Caldimonas thermodepolymerans: one gene and its partner. The protein of the gene in region 1 binds, or shares a complex with, the protein of each later gene. Links are inferred from orthologs where the notes say so. Each region holds a gene or a part of one and is shown on either strand. Other genes may lie near its edges. The genes, in order: xseA and IS481_RS12955.

Evidence for each region.
Region 2: the proteins of xseA (region 1) and IS481_RS12955 are in contact, whole or in part, in a cryo-EM structure (PDB 8TXR), measured with the Escherichia coli proteins. The link is inferred for Caldimonas thermodepolymerans from one-to-one orthologs.

Annotation. Positions count from the first base shown.
Region 1 is NZ_CP064338.1:2,265,927-2,279,985, forward strand. Bases 4,266-7,088 are described here. They hold xseA (exodeoxyribonuclease VII large subunit), read right to left. Parts: upstream 6,423-7,088; coding sequence 5,109-6,422; downstream 4,266-5,108. Other genes in these bases: IS481_RS10640 (response regulator), read right to left, coding at 4,266-4,290; IS481_RS10645 (superoxide dismutase), read right to left, coding at 4,454-5,035; IS481_RS10655 (hypothetical protein), read right to left, coding at 6,499-6,723; IS481_RS10660 (MotA/TolQ/ExbB proton channel family protein), read left to right, coding at 6,786-7,088. Also shown: IS481_RS10625 (heavy metal translocating P-type ATPase), read right to left, coding at 1-1,588; IS481_RS10630 (DUF192 domain-containing protein), read left to right, coding at 1,686-2,165; IS481_RS10635 (sensor histidine kinase), read right to left, coding at 2,176-3,564; more of IS481_RS10640, read right to left, coding at 3,580-4,265; more of IS481_RS10660, read left to right, coding at 7,089-7,415; IS481_RS10665 (ExbD/TolR family protein), read left to right, coding at 7,447-7,869; lpxK (tetraacyldisaccharide 4'-kinase), read left to right, coding at 7,908-8,921; IS481_RS10675 (Trm112 family protein), read left to right, coding at 8,934-9,140; kdsB (3-deoxy-manno-octulosonate cytidylyltransferase), read left to right, coding at 9,137-9,901; adk (adenylate kinase), read left to right, coding at 10,004-10,657; IS481_RS10690 (RidA family protein), read right to left, coding at 10,714-11,115; IS481_RS10695 (acyl-CoA thioesterase), read right to left, coding at 11,115-11,570; IS481_RS10700 (ABC transporter ATP-binding protein), read right to left, coding at 11,579-12,289; IS481_RS10705 (ABC transporter ATP-binding protein), read right to left, coding at 12,286-13,041; IS481_RS10710 (branched-chain amino acid ABC transporter permease), read right to left, coding at 13,038-14,059. UniProt on the Escherichia coli protein: Bidirectionally degrades single-stranded DNA into large acid-insoluble oligonucleotides, which are then degraded further into small acid-soluble oligonucleotides.
Region 2 is NZ_CP064338.1:2,736,450-2,750,598, reverse strand. The notes cover bases 3,324-6,236. They hold IS481_RS12955 (exodeoxyribonuclease VII small subunit), read left to right. Parts: upstream 3,324-4,616; coding sequence 4,617-4,856; downstream 4,857-6,236. Other genes in these bases: dxs (1-deoxy-D-xylulose-5-phosphate synthase), read left to right, coding at 5,779-6,236; IS481_RS12950 (polyprenyl synthetase family protein), read left to right, coding at 4,853-5,779; IS481_RS12960 (aromatic ring-hydroxylating oxygenase subunit alpha), read right to left, coding at 3,324-4,348. In the rest of the region: IS481_RS12975 (sulfurtransferase), read right to left, coding at 1-501; IS481_RS12970 (DMT family transporter), read right to left, coding at 498-1,388; IS481_RS12965 (adenylate/guanylate cyclase domain-containing protein), read right to left, coding at 1,388-3,064; more of IS481_RS12960, read right to left, coding at 3,245-3,323; more of dxs, read left to right, coding at 6,237-7,671; GTP cyclohydrolase FolE2, read left to right, coding at 7,761-8,576; selenide, water dikinase SelD, read right to left, coding at 8,948-10,009; selenoneine synthase SenA, read left to right, coding at 10,203-11,396; IS481_RS12925 (substrate-binding domain-containing protein), read right to left, coding at 11,407-12,504; IS481_RS12920 (ABC transporter permease), read left to right, coding at 12,575-13,291; IS481_RS12915 (ABC transporter ATP-binding protein), read left to right, coding at 13,288-14,058; IS481_RS12910 (ABC transporter substrate-binding protein), read left to right, coding at 14,049-14,149. UniProt on the Escherichia coli protein: Bidirectionally degrades single-stranded DNA into large acid-insoluble oligonucleotides, which are then degraded further into small acid-soluble oligonucleotides.

The DNA of each region.
Region 1 (14,059 bases):
CGACCGACTGCAGTGGCGCAGCTGTCGCCTGCGCGGTCTCGCGCCGCAGCGCCTGCGACACCGGGTGCAGCGACGCACGGGCCAGCGCCGCGACCATCGCGGCGACCTGTTCCCGGGTCCAGGGCGGCGACACGTCCTGCTGGACCAGCGTCAGGCGGTCCTCGGTCAGCGTGCCGGTCTTGTCGAACACGAACAGGTCCGCGCGCGCCAGCGCCTCCAGGGCCTGCAGCCGCTGCACCAGGATGCCGCGGCGCGCCAGCGCACCGGCGGCAGACAGCAGCGCCGACGGCGTGGCCAGCGACAGCGCGCACGGACAGGTGACGATCAGCACCGCGACCGCGACCCACACCGCGCGCTGCGGCTCGATGGTCGCCCACACCGCCGCGGCACCGACCGCAGCCAGCAACACGACCCACAGGAACGGTCCCGCGATGCGGTCGGCCAGCCGCGCGAGCGCGGGGCGGTCGGCGCTGGCGCGCTCCATCAGCGCGACGATCTGCGCATAGCGGGTGTCCTGCCCGGTGCGCTGCACCAGCATCACCACCGGGGAGCTCAGGTTGTAGCTGCCCGCCACCAGCGGGTCGCCGGCCACGCGCAGCTGCGGGCGCGATTCGCCGGTCAGCAGCGCCTCGTCGACCTGGGCGCGCCCCTCGAGCAGGCGCCCGTCGGCGGGGAAGGCCTGGCCGGGGTGCACGCGCACGCGGTCACCCGCGCGCAGCTGGCGCACCGGCACCGTGCTCGTGCGGCCGTCGGCCTCGAGGCGCTCCACGGTCTCGGGCAGGCGGTGCATCAGCGCCTCCAGGGCACCGGCCGTGGCGTTGCGCGCGCGCAGTTCGAGGTAGCGCCCGCACAGCAGGAAGAAGACGAACATCGTCAGCGAGTCGAAGTAGACCTCGCTGCCGAAGATGCCGCCCGGGTCGAAGGTGGCCCCCGTGCTGGCGATGAACGTGACGACGATGCCGAGCGCGACGGGGACGTCCATGCCGATGCGGCCGGCGCGCAGGTCGCGCCAGGCGCCCTGCAGGAACGGGCCCGCCGAGAACAGCACGACGGGGATGCTCAGCAGCCAGCTGGCCCACTGCAGCAGCTGCCAGATGTCGTCGGTCATGTCGCCGGGTGCCGCGTAGTACGTCGGCACCGCGTACATCATCACCTGCATCATGCAGAAGCCGGCGACGAACAGCCGCCACAGTGCACGGCGGCTTTCCTCGTGGCGCGCGGTCTCGGCCTGCAGCGCGAGCACCGGCGTGGCGCGGTAGCCGGCACGCTCGACCGCGGCCATCATCTCGGACGGGCGCACCCGCCCTTCTTCCCATTGCACGCGGGCGCGCCGCGTGCCGGGGTTGACGTCGGCCTCGCGCACCCCCGGCAGGGCCTTGAGCGCTTCCTCGATCGCCACCGAGCAGGCGGCGCAGTACATGCCCTCGATCGAAAAGCCGGAGACGCCGACGCGCGGCCCGTCCGTGCCGGGCAGCCAGCGCGTGAAGCGGTCGCGCTCCTCCGGCTCGTCCCAGACGGTGGGGTCCGGCACCTGCGGGGGGCCGTCGGTCTTGGGCGACAATGGGGCGCTGGGATGCGGTGATGCCATGCGGAGACTCAGGGGCGACGCCGATGTCGTGCACAGGCATCGGGCCCCGTCACTCTAGGCCGGCCCCTCCGCTTTCGACATGACGTATATCAAGCCGATGACACACGCCTATCGACCTTTCGCACGCCGCACGGCCGTCGCGTGGCTGGCCGGCCTGGTGCTCAGCCTGGCGCTGCCCGCAGGCGCGCAGGACCGCGCCCAGCGGCTGCCCGCGGTGGAACTGCGCGCGGGCTTCCACCTGATCCGCGCGGAGGTGGCGCGCACCCCGGAACAGCGCGCCATCGGCCTGATGCATCGCAAGGAGCTGGGGGCCAACGACGGCATGCTGTTCGTGTTCGAACAGCCCGCCACGCAGTGCTTCTGGATGAAGAACACGCTGATCCCGCTGTCGATCGCCTTCCTGGACGACCAGGGCCGCGTGGTCAACATCGCCGACATGCAGCCGCAGTCGCTGGATTCGCACTGCTCGGCACGCCCGGTGCGCTTTGCGCTCGAGATGAACCAGGGCTGGTTCGCGCGCCGCGGCATCGAGCCGGGCTTCAAGCTGGACGGCCCGCCCTTCGCGCCGGCGCGCTGAAGCCGGCGGCTCAGCCCCGCAGTTCGACGGTGAAGCAGGTGCCGTCGAACGCCGGGCGGCTGGCCACGCGGATGCGGCCGCCCATCCCCTCGACCACCTCCTTCACGATGGCCAGGCCCAGGCCGGTGCCCTCGTGCTCGCGCACGTCCGCGCGGTCGCCGCGCCAGAACGGCTCGAAGATCAGCTCGCCCTGCGCCTCCGGGATGCCGTCGCCGTCGTCGCACACCTGGATGACGACGCCCGCATCCTGGGTCTCCACCTTCACCTCGATGCTGCGTCCGCCATAGCGCAGCGCGTTGTCGAGGAGGTTGGACACCACCTCCCCCAGCCAGACCGGGTGCGCGCGCGCCCACGCCTGGTCGGGCGCCTCCAGCGACACCTGCTTGCCCTCGGAGTCGGCACGCAGCAGCAGCGGCTCGGCCGCTTCGCGGATCACCGGCAGCACGTCGATGGGCTGCAGCTCGCCCGAGGCCAGGTTGCGCAGCGCCGATTCCGAGCGCGCCAGGTTGAGCAGCTGGCCGATCAGGCGCGACATGCGCTCGGCCGAGCCGACCAGGACCTGCAGCAGCGCCTGGGTGCCGCGGTCCGCGCCCGCGCCGCGCAGCTCCTGCTGCAGCTGCTGCGCCAGCACGCGCACCCCGGCCACCGGCGTGCGCAGCTGGTGCGCCGCGTCGGCGACGAAGCGGCGCTGCAGTTCGACCGAGCGCGCCACGTTGCCCAGCAGCGTGTTGATGCGCTCGATCAGCGGCACCGCCTCGGCGGGCACGTCCCCCAGCGGCAGCGGCCGCAGGTCGCGCGGGTCGCGCCGCTCGACCTCGCCGGCGATGCGGGCCAGCGGCGCCACGCCGCGGCGGATGCCCCAGGCCAGCAGCACGAACGTGAGGCTGCCCAGCAGCACGGTGGGCACCAGGATGGCCAGCTGCACCTCGCGCACGAGGTCGGAGCGCTTGCGCTTGGTCTCGATCACCACCACCGTGACGTAGGTCTCGAGCATCGGCGAGCGGATCGAGTACATCGCACCGCGCACCGGTTCCTGGCCGTACATCGCATCGAACACCTCGGGCGCGTCGAAGCTGCCGCTGCGATCCTGCGGCAACGGCAGGTCGCCCGAGCCGGCGAGGATGTTGCCGGCCGCATCGATGACCATGAACGCGTTGCGGTCCGAGCTGTGACGCGCGAGCAGCTGCTGCGCCTGGGTGCTCAGTTCGAGCAGCGGGCCACGGTCGGTCCAGTAGATCTGGGTGGCGATCGCGCTGGCCTCGTCCTGCAGGCTGCGGTCGTAGGCGGTGTCGCCGGCGTAGCTTGCCAGCCGGAACGCGCCATAGGCGGCCACCACCACGCCGAGCAGCCAGACCCACAGCAGCGGGCCCAGCAGCTGCGAACGCAGGCTGGGGTTCATCAGCTCAGGCCGTCGTCACGCCTGGGTCGGGGCCGGCGCGGAGGCGGCATCGGAAGGGGGCGCGGCCGCTTCCATCAGGTAGCCGAAGCCGCGCACGGTCTTGATCGTCACGCCCAGATCGGCGAAGCGCTTGCGCAGGCGGTGGATGTAGACCTCGACCGAGTTCTCGCTGAAGTCGGTCTCCCAGCTCGACAGCGTGGAGACGATGTGGTCCTTGGGCACGACGCGCCCGGCGCGCGCCATCAGCAGCTCGGTCAGCGCCTGTTCGCGCGGGCTCAGGTGCACGCGCTCGCCGCGCCAGCGCAGCTCGCGGTGCCGGATGTCCAGCTCCAGGTCGCCCAGCACCAGCCGGTCCTCGGCACGGCCGGCCGCGCGCCGCACCAGCGCGCGCACGCGCGCCACCAGCTCGGGCAGGTCGAAGGGCTTGACGAGGTAGTCGTCCGCCCCGCTGTCCAGGCCCTGCACGCGGTCGCTCAGCTCGTCGCGCGCGGTCAGGATCAGCACCGGCAGGCGTGCGCCGCGACTGCGCCAGTGACGCAGCACCTCCATGCCGTCGCGCCGGGGCAGGCCCAGGTCGAGCACCGCCAGGTCGTACTGCGTGATCAGGCCCTCGGCGCAGGCCGACATCCCGTCGCCCAACGTGTCGACCTGCCAGCCCTCGCGCTGGAGCGCCCGGGCCACGCCGAAGCTGAGTGCGGGATCGTCTTCAACCAGGAGAATTCTCATGACTGACTGCTGCTAGACGTGATCGGCAGCTATTGTGCCGCCGCGGAAATACCCCCCTGGCTGATGAAAACGCTGACCCCGGGGGCTCCTGCGTGCGCTTTTCGGCACCCGGAACGCAAAAAGCCGGCACGGGGCCGGCTTTGCTGTGCGGGTGACGCGCGCCTCAGGCGAAGTTGGCCTGGACGAAGTCCCAGTTCACGAGATGGTTCAGGAAGGTCTCGACGAACTTCGGACGCAGGTTGCGGTGGTCGATGTAGTAGGCGTGCTCCCACACGTCGATCGTCAGCAGCGGCTTGTCCTCGGTGGTCAGCGGGGTCGCGGCGTTGCTGGTGTTGACGATGTCGACCGAGCCGTCCGGCTTCTTGACCAGCCAGGTCCAGCCCGAACCGAAGTTGCCGACCGCGCTCTTGGTGAAGGCTTCCTTGAAGGCGGCGTAGCTGCCCCACTTCTTGTTGATCGCCTCGGCCAGCGCGCCGGTGGGCTCGCCGCCGCCGTTGGGCTTCATGCAGTTCCAGAAGAACGTGTGGTTCCACACCTGACCGGCGTTGTTGAAAATGCCGCCGCTGGACTTCTTGACGATCTCCTCCAGCGACATGTTCTCGAACTCGGTGCCCTTGATCAGGTTGTTCAGGTTCACGACATAGGCGTTGTGGTGCTTGTCGTGGTGAAACTCGAGCGTTTCCTTGCTCATGTAGGGCTGCAGCGCATCGTGGGGATACGGCAGCGGAGGCAGGGTGTGTTCCATGTCGTTCTTCCTTTCTGTGGGTGGAGTAGAGTGTGAATTCCGGCTCGGATTGTAGGCAGCTGGCGAATTCCCTTCAGGCATTGCCCCGACGGACCTCGCGGACCTCGGCGTCCAGCCGCCCGTCGGCCAGCACGGCCTGGACCCGGTCGCCCGCATGCACGCCGCGTGCCGAGACGATGGCCTGGCCCTGCGCGTCGGTCAGGTAGGCGTAGCCGCGCTGCAGCACGCGGTCGGGGTTGACGCCCTCCAGGCGCGCGCCCAGCGTGTCCAGCCGGGCCGCAAGCTGCTGGCGCCGGTTGGCCACCGCCCGCTCGAGCCGCTGCGCCAGGCGCTGCGCGCGCTGGCGGGCCAGCTCGACGCTGCGCACCGGCGCGGCCTGCAGGCGCAGCGCCAGCCCCTGCAGCCCCTGCTGCATGCGCGACAGCACCTGCGCCGGGCGGGCCAGCCGCAGCCCGGCATGGTCGACGCGCTGCGCCTCGCGCTCGAGCCGGCGCTGCACGCACCGCTGCATCGTCACCGCCATGCCCTGCAGCTCGGCCAGGCACTCCTCGCGCAGCGGCGCGGCCAGCTCGGCGGCGGCGGTCGGGGTCGGTGCGCGCAGGTCGGCGGCGAAGTCGGCGATCGTGAAGTCGGTCTCGTGGCCGACGCCGCACACCACCGGCAGCGGGCAGGCAGCGATCGCCCGCGCGACGCGCTCGTCATTGAACGACCAGAGGTCCTCCAGCGAGCCGCCGCCGCGGCAGACGATCAGCGTGTCGACCTCGCGGCGCGCGCCGGCCAGTTCGATCGCGCGCACCAGCTCCTCGGGCGCCTGGGCCCCCTGCACGCTGGCCGGGTAGACGATCACCCCGACGTGCGGCGCACGCCGCGCCAGCGCGGTCAGCACGTCGCGCAGTGCCGCGGCGTTCAGCGAGGTCACCACGCCGACCGCGCGCGGGTAGGCCGGCAGCGGGCGCTTGCGTGCCGGGTCGAACAGGCCCTCGGCCTCGAGCCGGGCCTTCAGGCGCAGGAACTGCTCGTACAGCGCCCCCTGCCCGGCCGGGCGCATGGCCTCGACGACCAGCTGCAGGTCGCCGCGGGCGTGGTACAGCGCCAGCCGCCCGCGCACCTCGACCAGCTGGCCCTCGCGCGGCACGAAATCCAGCATCGCGGCGGCGCGGCGGAACATCGCGCAGCGCACCAGCGCCGGCTCGACGGCCTGGTCGTCCTTGAGCGAGAAGTAGCAATGGCCGCTCGGCGCCCGGTTGAAGCCGGACAGCTCCCCCTGCACGGTGACCAGGGCGAAGCGCGCCTGCAGCGCGTCGGCCACGGCGTTCAGCAGCGCCGCGACGGTGTAGACCTGGCGCGGCTGGCGCAGGCCGATGGAAGGGGAAACGCGGTCGATCATGCGGCGAGCCCAGGCGTGATGCGGGTTCAGAACTCCACAACCGCGCCAATACGCCGCTGGCGAGCAGGTTTGGCCGTCACGAGCCCGTCACGTTCGTGCAAGTTGTTGATATACAAGGAAAATCTCCTGCCCAATCATGCAGCAATTTGTTCTCCCCCGCGTCAATCTGCGCCTTGCAGCCCGGTGGCGACAACTTGCCCACAAAGTTATCCACAGCAAGAGTGGATTGCGTCCGGTTCGCGTACGGCGTCACGCCGGGATCGGCCGAGGGATCGTCCGGGCGGGTCGGCAGCGCCGCCATGGGCGGGCTTCGCGCCATAATCGCCCCCACGTTTTCCGTGACTCACGAGAGGGGAGTAAGGATTGTTCTCGATCATACAAGCCGCCGGCTGGCCGATCTGGCCCCTGATCCTGTGTTCCATCGTCGCGCTGGCGCTGATCATCGAACGCTTCTCCAGCCTGCGTGAATCGCGCATCGCGCCGCCCAAGCTGCTCGACGAGGTCATCTCGGTCACCCGCTCCAGCCTGCCCGCCCCCGACGTGGTGAACAAGCTGGCGGAGAACTCGCTGCTCGGGCGGGTGCTGGCCACCGGGCTGCGCGCGGTGATCGCCGATCCGCGCATTCCCGAGCACACCCTGCGCAACACCTTCGAGACCGCGGGCCGCGCCGCGGTGCACCAGATGGAGCGCTACCTGAACACGCTTGGCACCATCGCCGCCGCCGCCCCGCTGCTGGGCCTGCTCGGCACGGTGATCGGGATGATCGAGATCTTCGCGTCGCAAGGCGGCGCCACCGGCTCCAACCCCCAGCAGCTGGCGCACGGCATCTCGGTGGCGCTGTACAACACCGCCTTCGCGCTGATGATCGCGATCCCGTCGCTGATGTTCTACCGCTACTTCCGCGGCAAGGTCGACGAGTACATCCTCGACCTCGAACAGGCGGCCGAGCGCATGGTGCCGCACCTGCTGCGCTTCACCGTCGACCACCGCTGAGCCGGTGCAGCGCAAGGAGAGCGCGATGGCGATGAACTTCCACCACCGCCGCAGCGAGGAACCGGAGATCAACCTGATCCCGTTCATCGACGTGCTGCTGGTGATCCTGATCTTCCTGATGCTGACGACCACCTACTCCAAGTTCACCGAGCTGAAGGTGAACCTGCCGGTGGCCGATGCGGAGAAGCTGCGCGACCATCCGAAGGAGCTCATCGTCTCGGTCGCGGCCGACGGCCGCTATGCAGTCAACCGCAAGCCCGTCGAGGGTCGCAGCGTCGACCTGCTGGCCGCCGAGATGCGCGCGGCCGCCGGCAACGGCGAGAACACCGTGGTGATCGTCTCGGCCGACGCCACCGCGGCGCACCAGAGCGTGATCAACGTGATGGACGCCGCCCGGCGCGCGGGGCTGAGCCAGCTGACCTTCGCCACCCAGGCCTCCGGCGGCGCGCGCTGACGGCGCTGCGCGCCTTCCCCGGGGTCCCTCTTTTCACCATGTCGTGGCGGCAACGTGTCCAGGCGGCCTGGCTGCAGCGCGGGCCGATGGCCTGCGCGCTGCTGCCGCTGGCCGGGCTCTATGCCGCCGCCGTCCGGCTGCGCCAGGCCTTGTACGCCACCGGCCTGCGGCGGCGCGAGCGCCTGCCGGTGCCGGTGGTGGTGGTCGGCAACGTGATCGCCGGCGGTGCCGGCAAGACACCCACCGTGATCGCGGTCGTGCAGCACCTGCAACGGCGCGGCGAACGCCCGGGCATCGTCTCGCGCGGCTACGGCGGGCGTCGCCACGAGGTGCCGCACGAGGTGCAGCCGGACAGCCCGGCTGCCGAGGTCGGCGACGAACCACGCCTGATGGCCCGCCGCACCGGGGTCCCGGTGGTGGTCGGCGCCGACCGGGTGGCCGCCGCGCGCGCGCTGCTGCAGGCGCACCCCGACACCACGGTGATCGTCAGCGACGACGGCCTGCAGCACCTGCGGCTGGCGCGCGACGTGGAGATCCTGGTGTTCGACGAGCGCGGTGCCGGCAACGGCTGGTGGCTGCCGGCCGGGCCGCTGCGCGAAAGCGCCGCGCGCCGCGCCGACCTGCTGCTGTACAACGCCCCGGTGCCGTCGACGCCGCGCCCCGGCTTCGTCGCGACGCGCCGGCTGGGCGACGCGGTGCCGCTGGCGGCCTGGCGTGCCGGAGACCGCCAAGGCCTGCCGCTGCCGCAACTGGCCGCGCGCCGGGTGCTGGCCGCGGCCGGCATCGCCCACCCCGAACGCTTCTTCGCGATGCTGGAAGCACTGGGCCTGCGCCCCGAGCGCCTGCCGCTGCCCGACCACGCCGCGCTGGACCCCCTGCCCTGGTGCGGCTGGGACGGCGACGTCATCCTGGTGACGGAAAAGGACGCAGTGAAACTGGATGCTGCAACCGACCCGCGCCTGCATGTCGTGGCGCTAGACTTTGAGCCCGATCCCGCCTTCTTTGCGGCGCTCGACCGGCTGCTGCCGGCATCTTCCGCGCCCGCCCGATGAGGATGCTTTTCCATGGACACCCGATTGCTCGAACTGCTCGTCTGCCCGGTCTGCAAGGGCCCGCTGGAGCACGATCGCGAGGCGCATGAGCTGATCTGCCGCGCCGACCACCTGGCCTATCCGATCCGCGACGGCATTCCGGTGATGCTGGAGTCCGAAGCCCGCGACCTCGACGCCACCGCCGCGGCCGCCCCAGCGACGCCGGGGACCGCGGCATGAGCTTCACGGTCCTGATCCCCGCCCGGCTCGCCTCCACCCGCCTGCCGAACAAGCCGCTGGCCGACCTGGGCGGCCTGCCGATGGTCGTGCGCGTCGCGCAGCAGGCCTGCAAGAGCCGCGCCCAGCGCGTGGTGGTCGCGGCCGACGACGAGCGGGTCGCGCAGGCCTGCCGCAGCCACGGGGTCGAGGTCGTGATGACCCGCCCCGACCATGCCACCGGCAGCGACCGCCTGGCCGAGGCCTGCGAGCAGCTCGGGCTGGACGGCGGCGAGGTGGTCGTCAACGTGCAGGGCGACGAGCCGATGATCGACCCGGCGCTGATCGACGCCTGCGCCGACGTGCTGAGCCGCCGCATCGGTTGCGTGATGAGCACCGCCGCGCACCCGATCGAGGACATCGCCGAGTTCACCAGCACCAACGTGGTGAAGGTGGTCTGCGACGCCATGGGGCGCGCGCTGTACTTCTCGCGCGCGCCGCTGCCCTGGTGGCGCGACGGCTACCGCGACGGCATCGGGCGCCTGAGCTCGCCCGCGCCGCTGCGTCACATCGGCATCTACGGCTATCACGCCGGCTTCCTGCGCCGTTTCCCGACGCTGGCGCAGAGTCCGCTGGAGATCACCGAATCGCTGGAGCAGCTGCGCGTGCTGTGGCACGGCGAGCGCATCGCGGTGCACGTGACCGACGTGCGCCCGGGCCCCGGCGTCGACACCCCGGAGGACCTGGCCCGGGTGCAGGCGTATTTCGACACGCTGCGTGCGTAAGTTTGGTGCAGCAGTGCGCGTGGTATCCTCGCCCCGGATCAGCCACGGGGCGACTGCAAACGTTGCGGCGACCCCTGCCGCAACATCTCTCCAGAGGAACCCATGCGATTGATACTGTTGGGCGCGCCAGGCGCCGGAAAAGGCACGCAGGCCGCGTACATCTGCCAGAAGTACGGCATCCCCCAGATTTCCACGGGCGACATGCTGCGCGCCGCCGTCAAGGCGGGCACCCCGCTGGGTCTGGAAGCGAAGAAGGTCATGGACGCCGGCGGCCTGGTGAGCGACGACATCATCATCGGCCTGGTCAAGGAACGCATCGCGCAGCCTGACTGCGCCAACGGCTTCCTGTTCGACGGCTTCCCGCGCACCATCCCGCAGGCCGACGCGATGAAGGCTGCCGGGGTCAAGATCGACTACGTGCTCGAGATCGACGTGCCCGACGAGGCCATCATCGAGCGCATGAGCGGCCGCCGCGTGCACGTGGCCTCGGGCCGCACCTACCACGTCAAGTACAACCCGCCCAAGGTGGCCGGCAAGGACGACGTGACCGGCGAGGACCTGATCCAGCGCGACGACGACAAGGAAGAGACCGTGCGCAAGCGCCTGGACGTCTACAAGAGCCAGACCCGCCCGCTGGTCGACTACTACTCGCAGTGGGCCGCCACCGGCGACCCCGCCGCGCCCAAGTACCGCCGCATCAGCGGACTGGGCACGGTCGACGAGATCACCGCCCGCGCGCTCGAGGCGCTCGCCTGAACGCTCACGCGCCCCTTTGGTCCTGACACGGCCGCCTGCGGGCGGCCGTGTCGCTTTCAGCCCGCCTCGTCGGGGATGACGGCGGTGACCTCGATCTCGACCTTGGCGCGGTCCTCCATCAGCGCCGAGACCTCCACCGCGGTCATCGCCGCGTTGTAGCTGCCGATGATCTCGCGGTAGGCCGCGCCGATCTCCTTGTTGCGCGCCAGGTACTCGCGCTTGTCGGTCACGTACCAGGTCATGCGCACGATGTGCTCCGGCCTGGCGCCGGCCTCGGCCAGCACCGCGACCACGTTCTGCAGGGCCTGCCGGGCCTGCCCGGCCAGGTCGTCGGTGTGGAACACGCCTTCGGCATCCCAGCCGACCATGCCGGCCACGAACACCATCTGGCCCCTGGCCAGCACGCCGTTGGCGTAGCCGCGCGGGCGCGGCCACCCGGGGGGAAGCAGGACTAGCATCACGTGTCTCCAGTCGATGAGGGTGCGTCGCGCACGAACCGCCCCAGCGCCGCGCGCACGTCGTCGGGCAGCGGGATCGCGCGGTGCGTCTCGAGCGAGGTCGACACCAGCACCTGGCGCGCGCGCACGCGCGCCTCGTCTCCATGCCGGCAGCCAAGCTGCAGCGTCAGCGACGCCCCGCCGATGCGCTCGACCGACAGCCCCAGCGTCACGGTCTCGCCCATGCGGCTGGGCGCGCTGAACTCGCAGTTCAGGCTCACGGTCGGCAAGCCGGTGCGCCTGGGCCCCAGCAGCGAGGCGTACTCGATGCCGAGCCCTTCGGTGAACCAGTCCTCGACCAGGTCGTTGAACATCACCAGGTATTGCGGGAAGAAGACGATGCCCGCCGGGTCGCAGTGCGCGAAGCGGATCAGGCGTTCACGCTCGAAGGCGTGGCGGATGGCCGTGTGAGTCATCTCGTTGGTCATACCCCGACATAACGCACCCACAGCCCTTCGTCGGCCGCGAGCTGCTGCGAATCGCCCTGCCAGACCACCCGGCCGCGCTCGATCAGCGTGTGCCGGTCGGCCAAGCGCACCAGGCGCTTGACATACTTGTCGATCACCATGATCGCCTGGCGCTGCCCGCGCAGCGTCGCCAGGCACCGCCAGATCTCCTCGCGCACCAGCGGTGCCAGCCCCTCGGTGGCCTCGTCGAGGACCAGCAGGTGCGGGTTGGTCATCAGCGCCCGGCCGATCGCGAGCATCTGCTGCTCGCCGCCCGAGAGCTGGTGCCCCATGTTCTGCCGCCGTTCCTTCAGGCGGGGAAACAGCGCGTACACGCGCTCCAGCGTCCATGGCTGCGCGACGCCGGCCCGGTTGGCGGCGAAGGCGCGCAGGTTCTCCTCGACCGTCAGGTTGGGAAAGATCTGCCGGCCCTCGGGCACCAGCGCCAGGCCCATGCGCGCGATGCGGTCGGGCGAGCGCCCGTCGATGCGCTCGCCGAGGAAGCGCACCGTGCCGCCCCTGGGCGGCGTCAACCCCAGGATCGCGCGCACGGTGGTGGTCTTGCCCATGCCGTTGCGGCCGAGCAGCGTGGCCACCTCGCGCTCGCCGACCGTGAAATGGATGTCGAACAGCACCTGGCTGCTGCCGTAGGCGCATTGCAGGTGTTCGACCTCGAGCAGCGCGCTCATGCCGGCACCTCCTCGTCGCCCAGGTAGGCACGCCGCACCTCGGGATGCCCGCGGATCTCGTCCACCGTGCCGCAGGCGATCACGCGCCCGGCCACCAGGGTCGAGACCCGGTCGGCGAGCCGGAACACCGCGTCCATGTCGTGCTCGACCAGCAGCAGCGTCACCTCCTGGCGCAGGCCCTGCAGCAGCTCGACCATGCGGGCCGACTCGTCCGGCCCCATGCCGGCCATCGGCTCGTCGAGCAGCAGCAGCTTGGGCCGGGTCGCCAGCGCCAGGCCCACCTCCAGCTGGCGCTGCTCGCCATGCGCCAGGGCGCCGGCGATGGCCTCCAGTCGGTGTCCCAGGCCGATGCGCGCCGCCACTGCCGCCGCTTCCTCGTAGCGCTGCCGCTCGGCGCGAGCCGGGCGCCAGAAAGAGAAGCTGCTGCCGCTGCGCGCCTGCACGGCCAGCGCCAGGTTGTCCAGCACGCTCAGGCGCCGGAAGATGCTGGTGATCTGGTAGGAGCGTGCCAGCCCGCGCATCACCCGCTGCGGCATCGCCAGCCCCGTGACGTCCTGCCCGTCGAACACGATGCGCCCGGCATCGGGCGCCAGCGCACCGGAGATCTGGTGGATCAGCGTGGTCTTGCCCGCACCGTTCGGTCCGATCAGTGCGTGCACCTCGCCCGGCCGCACCTCGATGCGTGCCTGGTCGGTGGCGACCACCCCGCCGAAGCGCTTGACCAGGCCGTCGATCAGCAGCAGCGGCGTCATGCCGACCCCCGACGTCGCGGCAGCAGGCCGACCAGGCCTTGCGGGGCGACCAGCACCACCAGCAGCAGCACGGCACCGACCCCGAACTGCCAGTGGATCGTGTAGCCCACCGCGATCTCCTCGAGCAGCAGCAGCACCAGCGCACCGACGAAGCCGCCGTACAGGTGCCCCACCCCGCCCAGGATCACCATCACCATCAGCTGCCCGGACTGGCTCCAGTGCATCAGCGCGGGACTGATGATGCCGCTCTGGTTGGCCGCCAGCGCCCCCGCCAGCCCGGCCAGTGCACCAGCCAGCGTGAAGGCCGCCAGCCGGTAGCGGTACACCGGAAAGCCGATCGCCGCCATGCGGGTCTCGTTCTCGCGCGCGGCCTGGAGCACATGGCCGAAGCGCGCGTTGAGCAGGCGCTGGATCGCGAGGAACGCCAGCACGAACAGCACCAGCACCACGTAGTAGAAGCTGGCATCGTCGCCCAGGTCCAGCGCGCCCAGCGTCGAGCGCGCCGGCAGCGGCAACCCGTCCTCGCCGCCGTAGTCGCGCAGCGAGATCATCACGTAGTACAGCATCTGCGCGAAGGCCAGCGTGATCATGATGAAGTACACGCCGCGCGTGCGCAGGCTGATCGCGCCGATCACGAAGGAGAACGCCGCGGCAGCGGCCACCGCCACCGGCCACGCAATCCAGGCCGAGGTGATGCCCTCCTGCATCAGGATGCCCACCGCGTAGCCGCCGATGCCGAGGAAGGCCGCATGGCCGAAGCTGACCATGCCACCGAAGCCGAGGATGAGGTTCAGGCTGGTGGCCGCCAGCGCGAAGATCAGGATGCGGCTGCCCAGCCCGATGTAGAAGCTCTCGTCCAGCGCCTCGGCCGCCAGCGGGAAGGCCACCAGCAGCGCGAGCAGCACCAGGGCCACCGGCCAGTGCAGCGGATGATCGAGCACGCCGGTGCGTGCGCCGGCGCCCGGGGCGGCAGCCCGGGGACTCGCGGTCATCGGCGGGGAGGGCGAGGTCACGGCAT
Region 2 (14,149 bases), 470 kb from region 1 along the record:
GCGCGCGAGCAGGGCGTCGGCGTCCACCCCGGACACCAGCGGCTCGCGCAGCGGGTAGGGCGTCGCGGTGGCCAGCGGCGCGGTGGGCGTGGCACTCACGCGGCCGCCGGCGTCCTGCCAGGCCGCCAGCCCGCCGTCGAGCACCGAGACGGCCTCGTGCCCGAGCCACTTGAGCATCCACCACGCGCGCGCCGCGTAGGGCGAGCCCTGGCGGTCGTAGACCACCACGTGGGTGTCCGGCGTCACGCCCAGGCGCGCGGCAGTGGCCGCGAAGGCCTCTCGCGCAGGCAACGGGTGGCGGCCGTTGCGCCCGGTTTTCGGCGCCGACAGGTCGCGTTCCAGGTGCGCGTAGTGCGCGGCCGGGATGTGCCCGCTGCGCCAGGCGGCTTCGCCGGCCTCGGGGTCGGTGAGGTCGAAGCTGGCATCCCAGACCACGGGCGGGCGGGCGGAGGACAGGCGCAGCTGCAGGTCTTCGGCGGAAATCAGCACGGGCGTGTTCATGTGTCGGTCGTGGTCGAGGCGGACGTTGAAGGGGCGGCCCGGGTGCGCAGGAAGGTGGCGGCCACGCCGGCCAGCACGATCAGCACCATGCCGAGCAGCGCCATCCAGGTCACCGGGTCGTCGAACAGGAACGCACCATACAGGAACGAGTAGACGATGCCGAGGTACTGCAGGCTCGCGTTGACCAGGGTCTTGCCGGTCGCGTAGGCGCGCGTCATCAGCAGCTGCGCGACGGTGGCCAGCAGCCCCACCGCCAGCAGCAGCGCGAGGCCGGTGGGCGTGTGCGCGCTGATGCCGGTGTAGAGCATGGTCAGCGCCCCGGCGACCATGCCGCCCAGCGAGAAGTAGAACACCACGCGGTACTCGGGCTCGCCGCAGCGGCCCAGCGCCGTGACCTGCAGGTAGGCGGTGGCGCTGAGCATGCCCGACAGCAGGCCGACCAACCCGTACCACAGCTGGTCCTGCTCGATCGTCGGGCGCAGCACCAGCGCCACCCCGGCAAAGCCGGTCAGCACGGTGGCGATCAGGCGCGAATCGATGCGCGAGCCGCCCATCAGGATCGCGCCGCCCAGCAGGAACAGGGCCATCCACACCGAGGACATGTAGTTCAGCGTCACCGCGGTGGCCAGCGGCAGGTTGCCGATCGCATGGAACCAGGTGCACAGTGCCGCGACGCCGGACAGGCTGCGCCAGAAGTGCATCCCCGGTACCGGGGTGCGCAGCGTGCCGCCACGGCGCCGGACCATGAACCACAGCACCAGCGCGCCGATCATGCCGCGGTAGAACACGATCTCGCCGGCGGTGTAGTACGCCGAGGCGTACTTCACGCACAGGCTCATCGTGGCGAACAGGAAGGTCGACAACGCCATCAGCAGCGGGGCCTGCATCACGGCTCCTCGTGGTCCTCGAGCGGGCGCAGCAGGTGCGCCGGCGGGGGCGGCAGCTCGGCGTCGCGCGGCAGCGCGAACACCTCGACGCTGCCGCCGCGGCCCTTGACCTGGTGGGCGCCGAGCGGCTGCAGCAGCGCCTGCAGGTGCGGCGGCAGCCGGTCGCGCGTCTCGCGGTTGACCAGCACCGCGGCCTCGCGATGCTGCTTGCTCAGGCTTTCCAGGCGCGCGGCGACGTTCACCGTGTCGCCGATCACCGTGTAGATGCATCGGTCCGGCGAACCGATCTGGCCGGCCAGCGCCGGGCCGCTGGCCAGCCCGATGCCGATGCGCAGCGGCGGGGCTCCGTAGGCCAGCCGTTCCTGGTTGAACTCCTTGAGGGCCTGCCGCATCGCGGCCGCGGCGTACAGGCCGCGCTCGACCTGATGCTCGTCCGGCGTGGGCGCGCCGAACACCACCACCATCGCGTCTCCCATGAAGTTGTTGACATAGCCGCCGTAGCGCTGGACGGCCTGCGTCATGCGGGTGAAGTACTCGTTGAGCGTCAGCACGATGTCGCGCGGCTTCATCGTCTCGCACAGCTGCGTGAAGCCGCGGATGTCGCTCAGCAGCACGGTCACCTCGACCTCGTGGCCGCCCAGCATCAGCTCGCCCTGCAGCAGCTGGTCGCGCACTTCGGGCGAGACCAGCCGGCCGAACACGTCGCGCTCGCGCTCGCGCTTCTCCAGCTCGCGGCTCATGTGGTTGAACGAGCGCGCCAGCAAGCCCAGCTCGTCGTCGCGTTCCAGCTCGACGTGCGCGTTCAGGTAGTGGCCGCGCAGGATGGCGCGCGCCGAGCGCGCCACGCGCCGCACGTCGTGCACCAGTCCCTGGGCGAAGCGCCAGGCCACGGCCGCGGCCAGCCCCGAGACGACCAGCACCACCAGGCCGTAGTGCAGCAGCTCGCGCCGCACCAGCGCGCGGTAGGCCTCCAGCGACTCGATCACCCGCACGCTCCAGCCGGCGTGCACGGCGGCCTCGGCGATGACGGTGTCCTCCGGCGCGCGCTGGCGCGCGACGATGGGCAGCCCCGCGGCGCGCTCCGGCCAGCGCGCCACCGAGGCGACCGGCTTGTGCGCCTCGTCGTGCAGCACCGCCCGCACCTCCTCCGAGGTGTCGGCCGGCAGCCCGATCGCGGCGACGATGGTCTCGTTGGGCAGGCCGACCACGACCCAGCCGAGCGGCTGCGGGCTGGCGGCGTCGCGTACCGGCAGCAGCAGGTCCACGCCGCCTTCCGGCGTGTGCCGGGGCAGCCAGCGCCGGGAGACGACGCCACGCCGCGCGGCCTCGAGGGTGGGGGCGGGCAGCGTGTGGGGCGGGTAGGCGGCCCGGGTCTGCCCCTGCGGGTCGAGCACCAGCAGCCGGTCCACCTCGGGGTGGCTGCGCACCACGCTGCCGAGGTGGCCGTCGAGCGTGGGGTCGGCCGACGTGTCCGCCGCCAGCAAGCGGGCGGTGGCCGGCATCGAGGCCACCAGCGTGGCCAGCTGTTCGCCGTTGAGCATCAGCTGGCGGGCCCGTCCGGCGATCAGCTCGGCAGTCTGCCGGGTGCGCCGTTCCTGTTCCAGTCGCAGCCGTTCGGTGCTTTCGGTCAGCGCCAGCAGGCCGGCGATCACCAGCGGGACGATCGTCAGCAGCAACACTGCCGCGGGCAGGGTGCGACTGAGGGACCGGCGCTGGAGTTCAGCAGGCGCGGCGTTCACGAAGAAGGGAGGCCGTGCGACACGCCCGCGATGATAAGACCGGCGTGCCACATGGCATCAGGCGGAAGAAACGGAAACGCCCGGACGGGCCGGGCGTGCACGGGAAGGAAGGACCGCTCAGTCCTTGAAGTCCATGACCTTGCGGTACCACTCGTGGAAGTGCTGCATGCCGTCCTCCATCGGGCTCTGGTACGGGCCGACCTCGTTGTCGCCCCGCTCCAGCAGGGCCTTGCGGCCCCAGTCCATGCGCTGCGCGATCTCGTCGTCCTCGACGCAGGTCTCCATGTAGGCGGCCTGCTCGGCCTCGACGAACTCGCGTTCGAAGGCGGCGATTTCCTCGGGGTAGTAGAACTCGACCACGTTGAGGGTCTTCTGCGGCCCCTTGGGGAACAGCGTGGAGATCACCAGCACGTGCGGGTACCACTCGATCATGATGTTCGGGTAGTACGTCAGCCAGATCGCGCCCTGCCTGGGCGGCTGCCCGCCGTTGAGGCGCAGCACCGCGTCATGCCACTTGCGGTAGGTCTCGGAGCCGGGCTTCTGCAGCGCGTTGGCCACGCCCACCGTCTGCACCGAGTACTCGCGGCCGAACTCCCAGCGCAGGTCGTCGCAGGTGACGAAGTTGCCGAGGCCAGGGTGGAACGGGCCGACGTGGTAGTCCTCGAGGTAGACCTCGATGAAGGTCTTCCAGTTGTAGTCGCACTCGTGCAGCTCGACCTTGTCCAGCACGTAGCCGGAGAAGTCCAGCTCGGCCTTCGGGCCCAGCTGGGCCAGGTCGGCGGCGATGTCGCGGCCGTTGTCCTCGAACACCAGCCCGTTCCAGGTGCGCACCTTGTAGCGGTTGAGGTTCAGGCACGGGTCCTGCGGGAAGTGCGGCGCGCCCAGCAGCTGGCCGTCCAGGCCGTAGGTCCAGCGGTGCAGCGGGCAGACGATGTTGCTCTTCGTGTTGCCGCGCCCGCGCAGCATCACGGCCTGGCGGTGGCGGCAGACGTTGGAGATCAGCTCGATCCCTTCGGGCGTGCGCACCAGCGCGCGGCCTTCGCCTTCCTGCGGCAGGGCGTAGTAGTCGCCGACCTCGGGCACTGCCAGCTCGTGCCCGAGGTAGCGCGGACCGGACTGGAAGATGAGCTCCATCTCGCGGCGGAACAGTTCGCCGTCGAAATACACCGATACCGGCAGCTGCGTGCGGCTTTGCGCGAGGGCAATGCTCAGGTCTGACATGATCCCCAGGATCTCCAAAAACCAATGTCCAACCACCACCCACGGTGGGCCCATCTCCCCGGGCGGGGCGATCCGGACCGTGGGAAGCCCGGGCCTCGCAGCAGCGCAGGCGCACCGGATCGCAAGAGGGGGAACCCCTCATTCTAGTCGGCCCGGGGGGGCGGGGTTTGCCTGCGGTCAATCTCCCGTCAAATGCGGGCTTTCGTCGCAAAATGCACCACAATGGTGCGCGGCTCGCTGACTACAATCAACAGTTTCAGCGCACGTCATGCCCAAGACCACGTCCCCCGCCGCACCTCCCGAACCGGCCAGCTACGAAGAGGCGCTGGCCGAACTGGAGCGCCTGGTGTCCGAACTCGAATCGGGCCAGCTGCCGCTGGACCGCCTGCTGCAGAGCTACCAGCGCGGGGCCCAGCTGCTGTCGTACTGCCGCGCCCGGCTGGAAGCCGTGGAGCAGCAGGTCAAGGTGTTGGAAGACGGCCAGCTCAAACCGTGGATGCAAGCATGAGCCTGACCTCGACCGATCGCACCCCTGCCGCCTGCGCCGCGGCGGACTTCGACGGCTGGATGCAGGCCCAGCTGCTGCGCGTGGAAGACGCGCTGTCGCGCTGGGTGCCGGCCGATGCGCCGGCCGGTCTCGGGGCGGCGATGCGCTACAGCGTCCTCGACGGCGGCAAGCGGTTGCGGCCGCTGCTGGTGCTGGCCGCGGCCGAAGCGGTCGACGGCCACGCCGAAGCCGCGTTGCGCGCGGCCTGCGCGGTGGAGCTGATCCACGCGTATTCGCTCGTGCACGACGACATGCCCTGCATGGACAACGACGTGATGCGGCGCGGCAAGCCCACCGTGCACGTGAAGTTCGGCGAGGCGGTCGCGATGCTGACCGGCGACGCGATGCAGGCGCTGGCCTTCGAGGTGCTCACGCCCGAGGGCGAGGTCGTGCCGCCCGCGCTGCAGGCGACGCTGTGCCGGCTGCTGTCGCGTGCCTCGGGCTGCGAGGGCATGGCCGGCGGACAGGCGATCGACCTGGCCAGCGTCGGCCGCATGCTGGACGAGACCGAGCTGCGCGACATGCACCGCCGCAAGACCGGCGCGCTGCTGCGCGCCAGCGTGCAGATGGGCGCGGCCTGCGGGCGCACCGACGGCCCGGCGTGGGATGCCTTGTCCGACTACGGCTGGAGCCTGGGGCTGGCGTTCCAGGTGGTCGACGACATCCTGGACGTGACGCAGGCCTCGGAGACGCTCGGCAAGACGGCCGGCAAGGACGCCGACAACGGCAAGCCCACCTATGTCTCGGTGCTCGGCCTCGACGCCGCGCGTCGCTATGCCGGGCAGCTGCGCGAGCAGGCCCACCAGGCCCTGGCACGCTCGGGCCTCGCCGACGTGCGCCGGCTGGCTGCGCTCGCCGACAAAGTCGTGGATCGGCAAAGCTGATGAAATACCCCCTGCTCGAAACCATCCAGTCGCCCGCGGACCTGCGCCGGCTGCCGCGCAGCGAGCTCAAGCGGCTGGCCGCGGAACTGCGCGACTTCGTGCTGCAAAGCGTGTCCCAGACCGGCGGCCACCTGTCGTCCAACCTGGGCACGGTGGAGCTGACGATCGCGCTGCACTACGTCTTCAACACCCCGCACGACCGCCTGGTGTGGGACGTGGGCCACCAGACCTACCCGCACAAGATCCTCACCGGCCGGCGTGACCGCATGCCGACGCTGCGCCAGCTGGGCGGCATGAGCGGCTTCCCGCGCCGCGACGAGAGCGAGTACGACACCTTCGGCACCGCGCATTCGTCGACCTCGATCTCTGCCGCGCTCGGCATGGCGCTGGCGTCCCGGCTCAAGGGCGAGGAGCGCAAGGCGGTGGCCATCATCGGCGACGGCGCGATGACCGCCGGCATGGCCTTCGAGGCGCTCAACAACGCCGGCGACCCGCATGCCGTGGGCGCGGCCGACCTGCTGGTGATCCTGAACGACAACGACATGTCGATCTCGCCGCCGGTCGGGGCGCTGAACAAGTACTTCGCGCGGCTGATGTCCGGGCGCTTCTACGCCGCCGCGCGCGAAGGCGCCAAGCAGGTGCTCAAGGCCGCGCCGCCGCTGCTGGAGCTGGCACGCCGCATCGAGGAGCACGCCAAGGGCATGCTCGCGCCGGCGACCATCTTCGAGGAGTTCGGCTTCAACTACGTCGGGCCGATCGACGGCCACGACCTCGATGCGCTGATCCCGACGCTGGAGAACCTGCGCAACCTCAAGGGCCCGCAGTTCCTGCACATCGTCACGAAGAAGGGCTACGGCTACAAGCTCGCCGAGGCCGACCCGGTCGCCTACCACGGCCCCGGCAAGTTCGACCCGCAGGAGGGACTGAAGAAGACCTCCGGCGGCAAGCCGACCTTCACCCAGGTGTTCGGCCAGTGGCTGTGCGACATGGCCGAGCGCGACGAGCGGCTGGTCGGCATCACGCCGGCGATGCGCGAGGGCTCGGGCATGGTCGAGTTCGAGCAGCGCTTCCCGAAGCGCTACTTCGACGTCGGCATCGCCGAGCAGCACGCCGTGACCTTCGCCGCCGGCCTGGCCTGCGAAGGGCTCAAGCCGGTGGTGGCGATCTACTCCACCTTCCTGCAGCGCGCCTACGACCAGCTGATCCACGACGTGGCGATCCAGAAGCTGCCGGTGGTGTTCGCGCTGGACCGCGCCGGCATCGTCGGTGCCGACGGCGCGACCCACATGGGCGCGTTCGACATCGCCTACCTGCGCTGCATCCCGCACATGAGCGTGCTGACCCCGGCCGACGAGGACGAGTGCCGCCAGATGCTCTACACCGCGTTCCGGCAGGACCACCCGGTGGCGGTGCGCTATCCGCGCGGCACGGGCGTGGGCGTGGAGGTGCGCAAGGAGATGGTCGAGCTGCCGTTCGGCAAGGGCGAGGTGCGTCGCCAGGGCCGGCGCATCGCGATCCTCGCCTTCGGCACGCTGCTGTACCCGGCGCTGCAAGCCGCCGAAGCGCTCGACGCGACGGTGGCCAACATGCGCTTCGTCAAGCCGCTGGACACCGCGCTGGTCGAGGAACTGGCGCGCACCCATGATGCGCTGGTGACGGTCGAGGAAGGCTGCGTGATGGGTGGCGCAGGCAGTGCGGTGGCCGAGGCCCTGCACGCGGCCGGGCTGACCACGCCGGTGCTGATGCTGGGCCTGAAGGACGAGTTCGTCGAACACGGCGATCCGGCCCGGCTGCTGGCATTGCAGGGGCTGGATGCGGCCGGCATCGAGCGCTCCATCCGGCAACGCTTTGGTGCGAAACTCCAGCTGGTGTGGCCGGCCGCCAACCAGTGATGACGATCTCCCTGCGCCTGCAAAGGAAAGCCTGAAGGCCGCAGACTGTCGCGCGGGCGGTGCCCAAGCGCCCGCGGCAGAGGACAACGATGAACGACATGACCAGCCTGAAAAACCTGGTGCCTGCATCCGAGGCGATGCCGGACGTGCAGAGTTCGCGCGACGAGCGTCGCCTTGCGATCCAGCGCGTGGGCGTCAAGGACGTGCGCTACCCCATCCAGCTGCGCGTCGGCGGCCAGGTGCAACCGGGCGTGGCGCTGTGGAGCCTGGACGTGGCGCTTCCCGCGGAGCAGAAGGGCACGCACATGTCGCGCTTCGTCGCCTGGCTGAACGAGCAGCACGGCAAGCCGATGGACGCGTCCGGCCTGCGCGAGGACCTGGCCGGGATGCTGCGGCTGCTCAATGCCAGCGAGGGCCGCATCGAGGCGAGCTTCTCGTTCTTCATCCGCAAGACCGCGCCGGTGTCGGGCGTCGAGAGCCTGCTCGACTACCAGGGCAAGTGGATCGCCGAGACCCGCGCGGGCCGCACCACGGTGTGGGCCGAGGTGGTGGTGCCGGTCAAGTCGCTGTGCCCCTGCTCGAAGGAGATCTCCGACTTCGGTGCGCACAACCAGCGCTCGCACGTGACCATCCGCGCCGAGCTGCTCGGCGACCTGGACTGGCACGAGTTCGTGCGCTTCGCCGAGGAGAGCGCTTCCAGCGAGATCTGGCCGCTGCTCAAGCGCACCGACGAGAAGTGGATCACCGAGCGCGCCTACCAGAACCCGAAGTTCGTCGAGGACCTGGTACGCGACGTGGCGCTGCGCCTCAACGCCGAGCCGCGCATCGGCCGCTACCGCGTCGAGGTCGAGAACTTCGAGTCGATTCACAATCACTCGGCATTCGCGGTCATCGACCGCGAATGACACGGGCCGCCGTGCGGCCCGTGGCGGCGCTGCCGCGCCGGCGAGGATTGGGCAACTCGCGTTGTCACAATCACTCGGCATTCGCGGTCATCGACCGCGAATGACGCGTCCCGCTGCGCGGGACGCGACGGCGCATTGCGCCCCCGAGGGTTGGGCAGCCTGCGGTTGTCACAACCACCCGGCATCCGCGGCGAACGCCTGCGAATGACGCGTCCCGTGACATAGGGCGCGACGGTGCGTTGAGCCGCCGAGGGCGGGCAGCCTGCGGCTGCCAGCATCATCCGTTTGCCGCGGTCATCGCCCGCACACGGAAACGCGATCACGCCGTGTCGACGGGATCGCGCGCATCGCGGGCCCTCCTGGACAGGGGCTCAGCGCACCACCAGGCCCGCCGGGCCTTCGGCCACCGAACCGACCACCGCCGCGGTCTCGAAGCCGTGCTGCCGGAAGGTCTGCAGCACCTGGTCCACGGCGTCCGGCGCGCACGAGACCAGCAGGCCGCCGCTGGTCTGCGGGTCGGTCAGCAGCGCGCGGTCTTCGGCCGCGAAGCCCTCGGGCAGCTGCACCTGCGCGCCGTAGCTGTTCCAGTTGCGCCCCGAGGCGCCGGTGACGAAGCCCTGCGCGGCCAGCTCGCGCACGCCGGGCAGCAGCGGCACGCGTGTCCAGTCGACCTGTACCGTGACGTTCGCGCCGCGCGCCAGCTCCAGGCCGTGGCCGGCCAGCCCGAAGCCGGTCACGTCGGTCAGCGCGTGCACGCCCGGCAGGGCGGCCAGGTCCGGGCCCGGGGTGTTCAGCTTCGTGGTGCTGGCGACCATCTGGCGGTAGCCCTCGGCGTCGAGCTGCTCCTTCTTCAGCGCGGCAGAGAGCACGCCCACGCCGAGCGGCTTGCCGAGCACCAGCACGTCGCCCGGCCGGGCGTCGGCATTGCGCTTGATGCGCGAGGGGTGCACCAGCCCCATGACCACCAGCCCGTAGATGGGCTCGACCGAGTCGATCGTGTGGCCGCCCGCGACCGGGATGCCGGCCTCGGCGCAGGCGCGCTGGCCGCCTTCCAGGATGCGGCCGATCACGTCCAGCGGCAGCACGTTGATCGGCATGCCCACCAGCGCCAGCGCCATGATGGGCCGGCCGCCCATGGCGTACACGTCGGAGATCGCGTTGGTGGCGGCGATGCGCCCGAAGTCGTGCGGATCGTCGACGATGGGCATGAAGAAGTCGGTGGTCGCGATCAGCGCCTGCTCGTCGTTGAGCTGGTAGACCGCGGCGTCGTCGGAGGTCTCCAGCCCGACCAGCAGGGCCGGGGGCACCGGCAGGGCGGTGCCGCTGTGCTTGAGGATGTCCGACAGCACGCCGGGCGCGATCTTGCAGCCGCAGCCGCCGCCGTGGGAGAGGGAGGTCAGGCGCGGAACGGCAATGGAGGAAGAGGCAGTCATCGTCTGGTGCGGAGGCAAGGATGCGGGCAAACATCAAAGTTTAGGCGCCGGGCGTGACATTGTCTGCGCCGGACGGGGCTTTCCCTGCCACGGGCCGTGCCGGCGCGGGTGCGACAATGCCCTGCGCTTGACGCCGCGCCGGCTGCCGCGACGGCCTGGCGCGCGAGCGACCACGAGCGAGGGTGGAGCTGAGGTGGACATCGATTCCCCGGAGATGCGCAGTGCCGGCCGCGACCTGCTGTCGCTGGCCCTGATCGACAGCCGCAACTGCACCCTGCACCGGTTCGGCGCGTTCGAGCACGCGCAGCCGGTGCTGCCGTCGCCCGAGCTGAACCCGCCGCTGTGGGAACTGGGCCACGTGGGCTGGTTCCAGGAGTACTGGATCGCCCGCAACGTCGAGCGCCATCGCGGTCCGGAGGCCGACGGCACGCGGCCGCGGCTGGCGTCGATCGAACCGCGCGCCGACCGCCTGTACGACCCGGTGCGCGTGCCGCACGAGCAGCGGTGGACGCTGTCGCTGCCGGATGCCGAAGCCACCCGCGCGTACCTGGTCGACACGCTGGAAACCACGCTGGACCTGCTTGCGCGAGCACCGGAGACCGATGCGGGGCTGCACTTCTTCCGTCTCGCGCTGTTTCACGAGGACCGGCACGCCGAAGCGCTGGCGCGCATGGCCCAGGCGCTGGGCTTGCCGATGCCGGAGCTGTCCTGGCCGGTGCCCTTTGCGCTGCGCCCGGCGGTGCACGTGCCCGCGACCCGCTGGCGGCTGGGCTGCGAGCCCGGCCGCGGCTTCGTGTTCGACAACGAGTGCGGGGCGCACGACTGCCCGGTGGCGGAGTTCGAGATCGACGCGCAGCCGGTCACGTGGGCGCAGTACGTCGAGTTCATCGAGGACGGTGGGTACGACGAGCGCGGCTGGTGGTCGCCCGAGGGCTGGGCCTGGCTGCAGGCCACCGGCCGGCGTGCGCCGCGCTACGTCGAGCAGGTGCGCCACGGCGTGCTGGTGCAGCGCGGCGACATGATGGTGCGCGCGGCGATGAACGCCCCGGTGATGCATGTCAGCTGGCACGAGGCGCAGGCCTGGTGCCGCTGGGCCGGGCGGCGCCTGCCGACCGAGCTGGAGTGGGAAACGGCGGCCGGCGTGGCCGCGGGGCGCGGCTTCCGTTGGGGCGAGGTGTGGGAGTGGACCGCCAGCCGCTACGCCCCCTATCCCGGCAGCGAGCGGCCTCGCCAGGCCGCAGAGAGCGCGCCGCCGGCCGGCGGCCTGCGGGTGCTGCGCGGGGCCTCGTTCGCGACGCGCCCGCGCATGAAGCACCTCAAGGGGCGCCTCGCCTGCGCGCCCGAGCGCGACGACCTGTTCTGCGGTTTCCGCAGCTGCGCGGTGTGAACGGGGCCGTTCAGCGCTTGGGCTTGCGCCAGGTCCACCACGGCAGCACCTGGCGCAACGACAGCACCTCGCCGCTGCGTGCCGGCGCATAGCCGGGCAGGGTGGCCAGCACCTGCTGCCAGGCCGCGCTGCGCAGCAAGGCACGCAGCTTCAGCACCTCGGGCTGTTCCAGGTGCGAGCGCAGCGTGACCAGGAAATACTGCTCGCGCGCCAGCTCGATGAAGTCCAGCCCGCGCCGGCGTGCCGCTGCCTCGATGCCGAAGGCCACGTCGGCGCTGCCGCTGGCCACCGCCTCGGCCACCGCCTCGTGCGACGGCTCGGCCTGCTCCCAGGTGGCGATCGCCGAGGGTTCCAGCCCGGTGCTCGCGAGCAGCTGCTCCAGCACCACCCGCGTGCCGGTGCCGCGCTGCCGGTTCGTGAAGCGCAGCCCGGGGCGGGCCAGGTCCGCGAGTCCCTGGATGCCCAGCGGATTGCCGGCCGGCAGGATCAGCCCCTGGGTGCGTTCCGCGAAGCCGATCAGCTTGTGGTGGCCGGGCTTGAACATCGGCCGGTAGACGCGCGCCGTGGGCGAGCTCGGCGGGGTCTGCACCAGTGCATGGAACCCGGCGACGACGCAGCGGCCTTCGTTGAGCGCGGCGAGTGCATCCACGCTGCCCATGAACTGGATCTCCAGGTGCAGCTTGTGCTGCGCGATGGCCATCTCGCGCAGCCGCGGCAACGCCGCGTCGTGGCTGGCATAGACCGACAGCACGCCCGCCTCGGCGTCGAAGGCCACCGCGAAGGCGCGCTCCAGCTCGCTGCGCAGGGCCTCCACCTGCGGCGCGAGGCGCGCACGCGCACGGCGCTCGGCCCACAGCAGCTTCTCGCCGAACGGGGCCAGCTGCGCGCGCTGGCCCTTGGACCACACCAGCAGCGACTGGCCCAGCTCCTGCTCCCAGCGTTTCAGTTCGCCCCACACGTGGCGGTACGACAGGTTCACCTCGCGCGCCGCAGCGGAGATCGACCCGCTGCGATGGATGGCTTCCAGCAGGTGCAGCAACGGGTGATGCAGGTCGTCGTCCGGCGTCCTGTCGTTGCCCAGGGAGTAGGTGAGGCGAATCCTATGCATGCGAGTTCATATCGCGTGACGTGAAAGGCTCGCCTAGGATAGCCGGGCTGCCTTGCTGCGGCGTCGTCCCATGTCATCCTCTTTCGTCGAAGCCCTGCGCAGCACGTTGCATCTGCTCGTCACGCTGGACCCGCAACTGCTGCAGATCGCCTCCCTGTCCCTGAGCGTCAGCGCCGCCGCGACCGCCATCGGTACCGGCCTGGGCCTGGTGCTGGGCGCGTGGATCGCGGTGAACCAGTTTCCCGGCCGGCGCGCCGTGCTGGTCGTGCTCAACACCCTGCTGGCCCTGCCGTCGGTGGTGGTCGGCTTGCTGGTGTACCTGCTGCTGTCGCGCGCCGGCCCGCTCGGCGCGCTGGGCATCCTGTTCACCCCGGCCGCGATGGTGGTGGCGCAGACCGTGCTGGTGCTGCCCATCGTCACCGCGCTGTCGCGCCAGACCATCGAGGATGCGATGCGCGACCACGGCGAGCAGCTGCGCTCGATGGGCGCCGGGCGGCTGGGCTGCGCGCTGATCCTGCTGTGGGACGAACGCATGGCCATGCTGACGCTGGCGCTGGCCGCGTTCGGCCGGGCGATTTCCGAGGTCGGCGCGGTGATGATCGTCGGCGGCAACATCGAGGGCGTGACGCGGGTCATGACCACCGCGATCGCGCTGGAAACCAGCAAGGGCGACCTGCCGCTCGCGCTGGCGCTGGGCGTGGTGCTGCTGTCCATCGTGCTCCTGCTCAATGCGCTGATCGCGCTGCTGCGCGAGTGGCGCGTGCGTGCCGACGAGGCCTACGCATGAGTGCAGCCTTGAAACCGTCCCCGCAGGGGCTCGGCGCGCCGGCGGTGCCCGCAGAGGCGGCGCCCTCGGCGGCGCTGCCGCAGCTTGCGCTGCACCAGGCGAGCGTGCGCTTCGGCCGCAAGCTGGCGCTGCAGCAGGTCGACCTGGCCGTGCGCGGCGGCGAGCGCGTCGCGCTGGTCGGTGCCAACGGCAGCGGCAAGAGCACGCTGCTGCGCGCGCTGCACGGCCTGGTGCCGCTCAGCGAGGGGCGCCGCGAGGTGGCGCCCGGCCTGCGCCTGGCCATGGTGTTCCAGCGCCCGTTCATGCTGCGGCTGTCGGCACGGGCCAACGTCGAGCTGGCGCTGTTCCTTGCCGGCGTGCCGCGTGCCGAACGGCGTGACCGGGCCGAAGCGGCCTTGAAGCGCGTGGGCCTGGCCGACGAGGCACGCCGCAACGGCCGCGTGCTGTCCGGCGGCCAGCAGCAGCGCCTCGCGCTGGCACGTGCCTGGGCGCTGCGGCCGCAGCTGCTGCTGCTCGACGAACCCACCGCGAGCCTGGACCCGACCGCCAAGCGCGAGGTCGAGGAACTGATCGAGGAGTTCGCCGCGGCCGGCATCACGGTGGTGATGAGTTCGCACAACCTCGGCCAGGTCAAGCGCCTGGCCCGTCGCGTGGTCTACCTGGAGCAGGGCCGCATGCTCTGCGACGTCACGACCGACCACTTCTTCCAAGGACCGCTTCCCCGCGAAGCCGAGCTTTTTCTCAAAGGAGAACTTCCATGGCATTGATTACCGGGCTGCGCAGGCGCGCGCTGCTGGCGTGTGCCGGCATGGTGCTGGCTGCGGCCGGCACGACCTCCTGGGCGCAGGAGCGCCACAT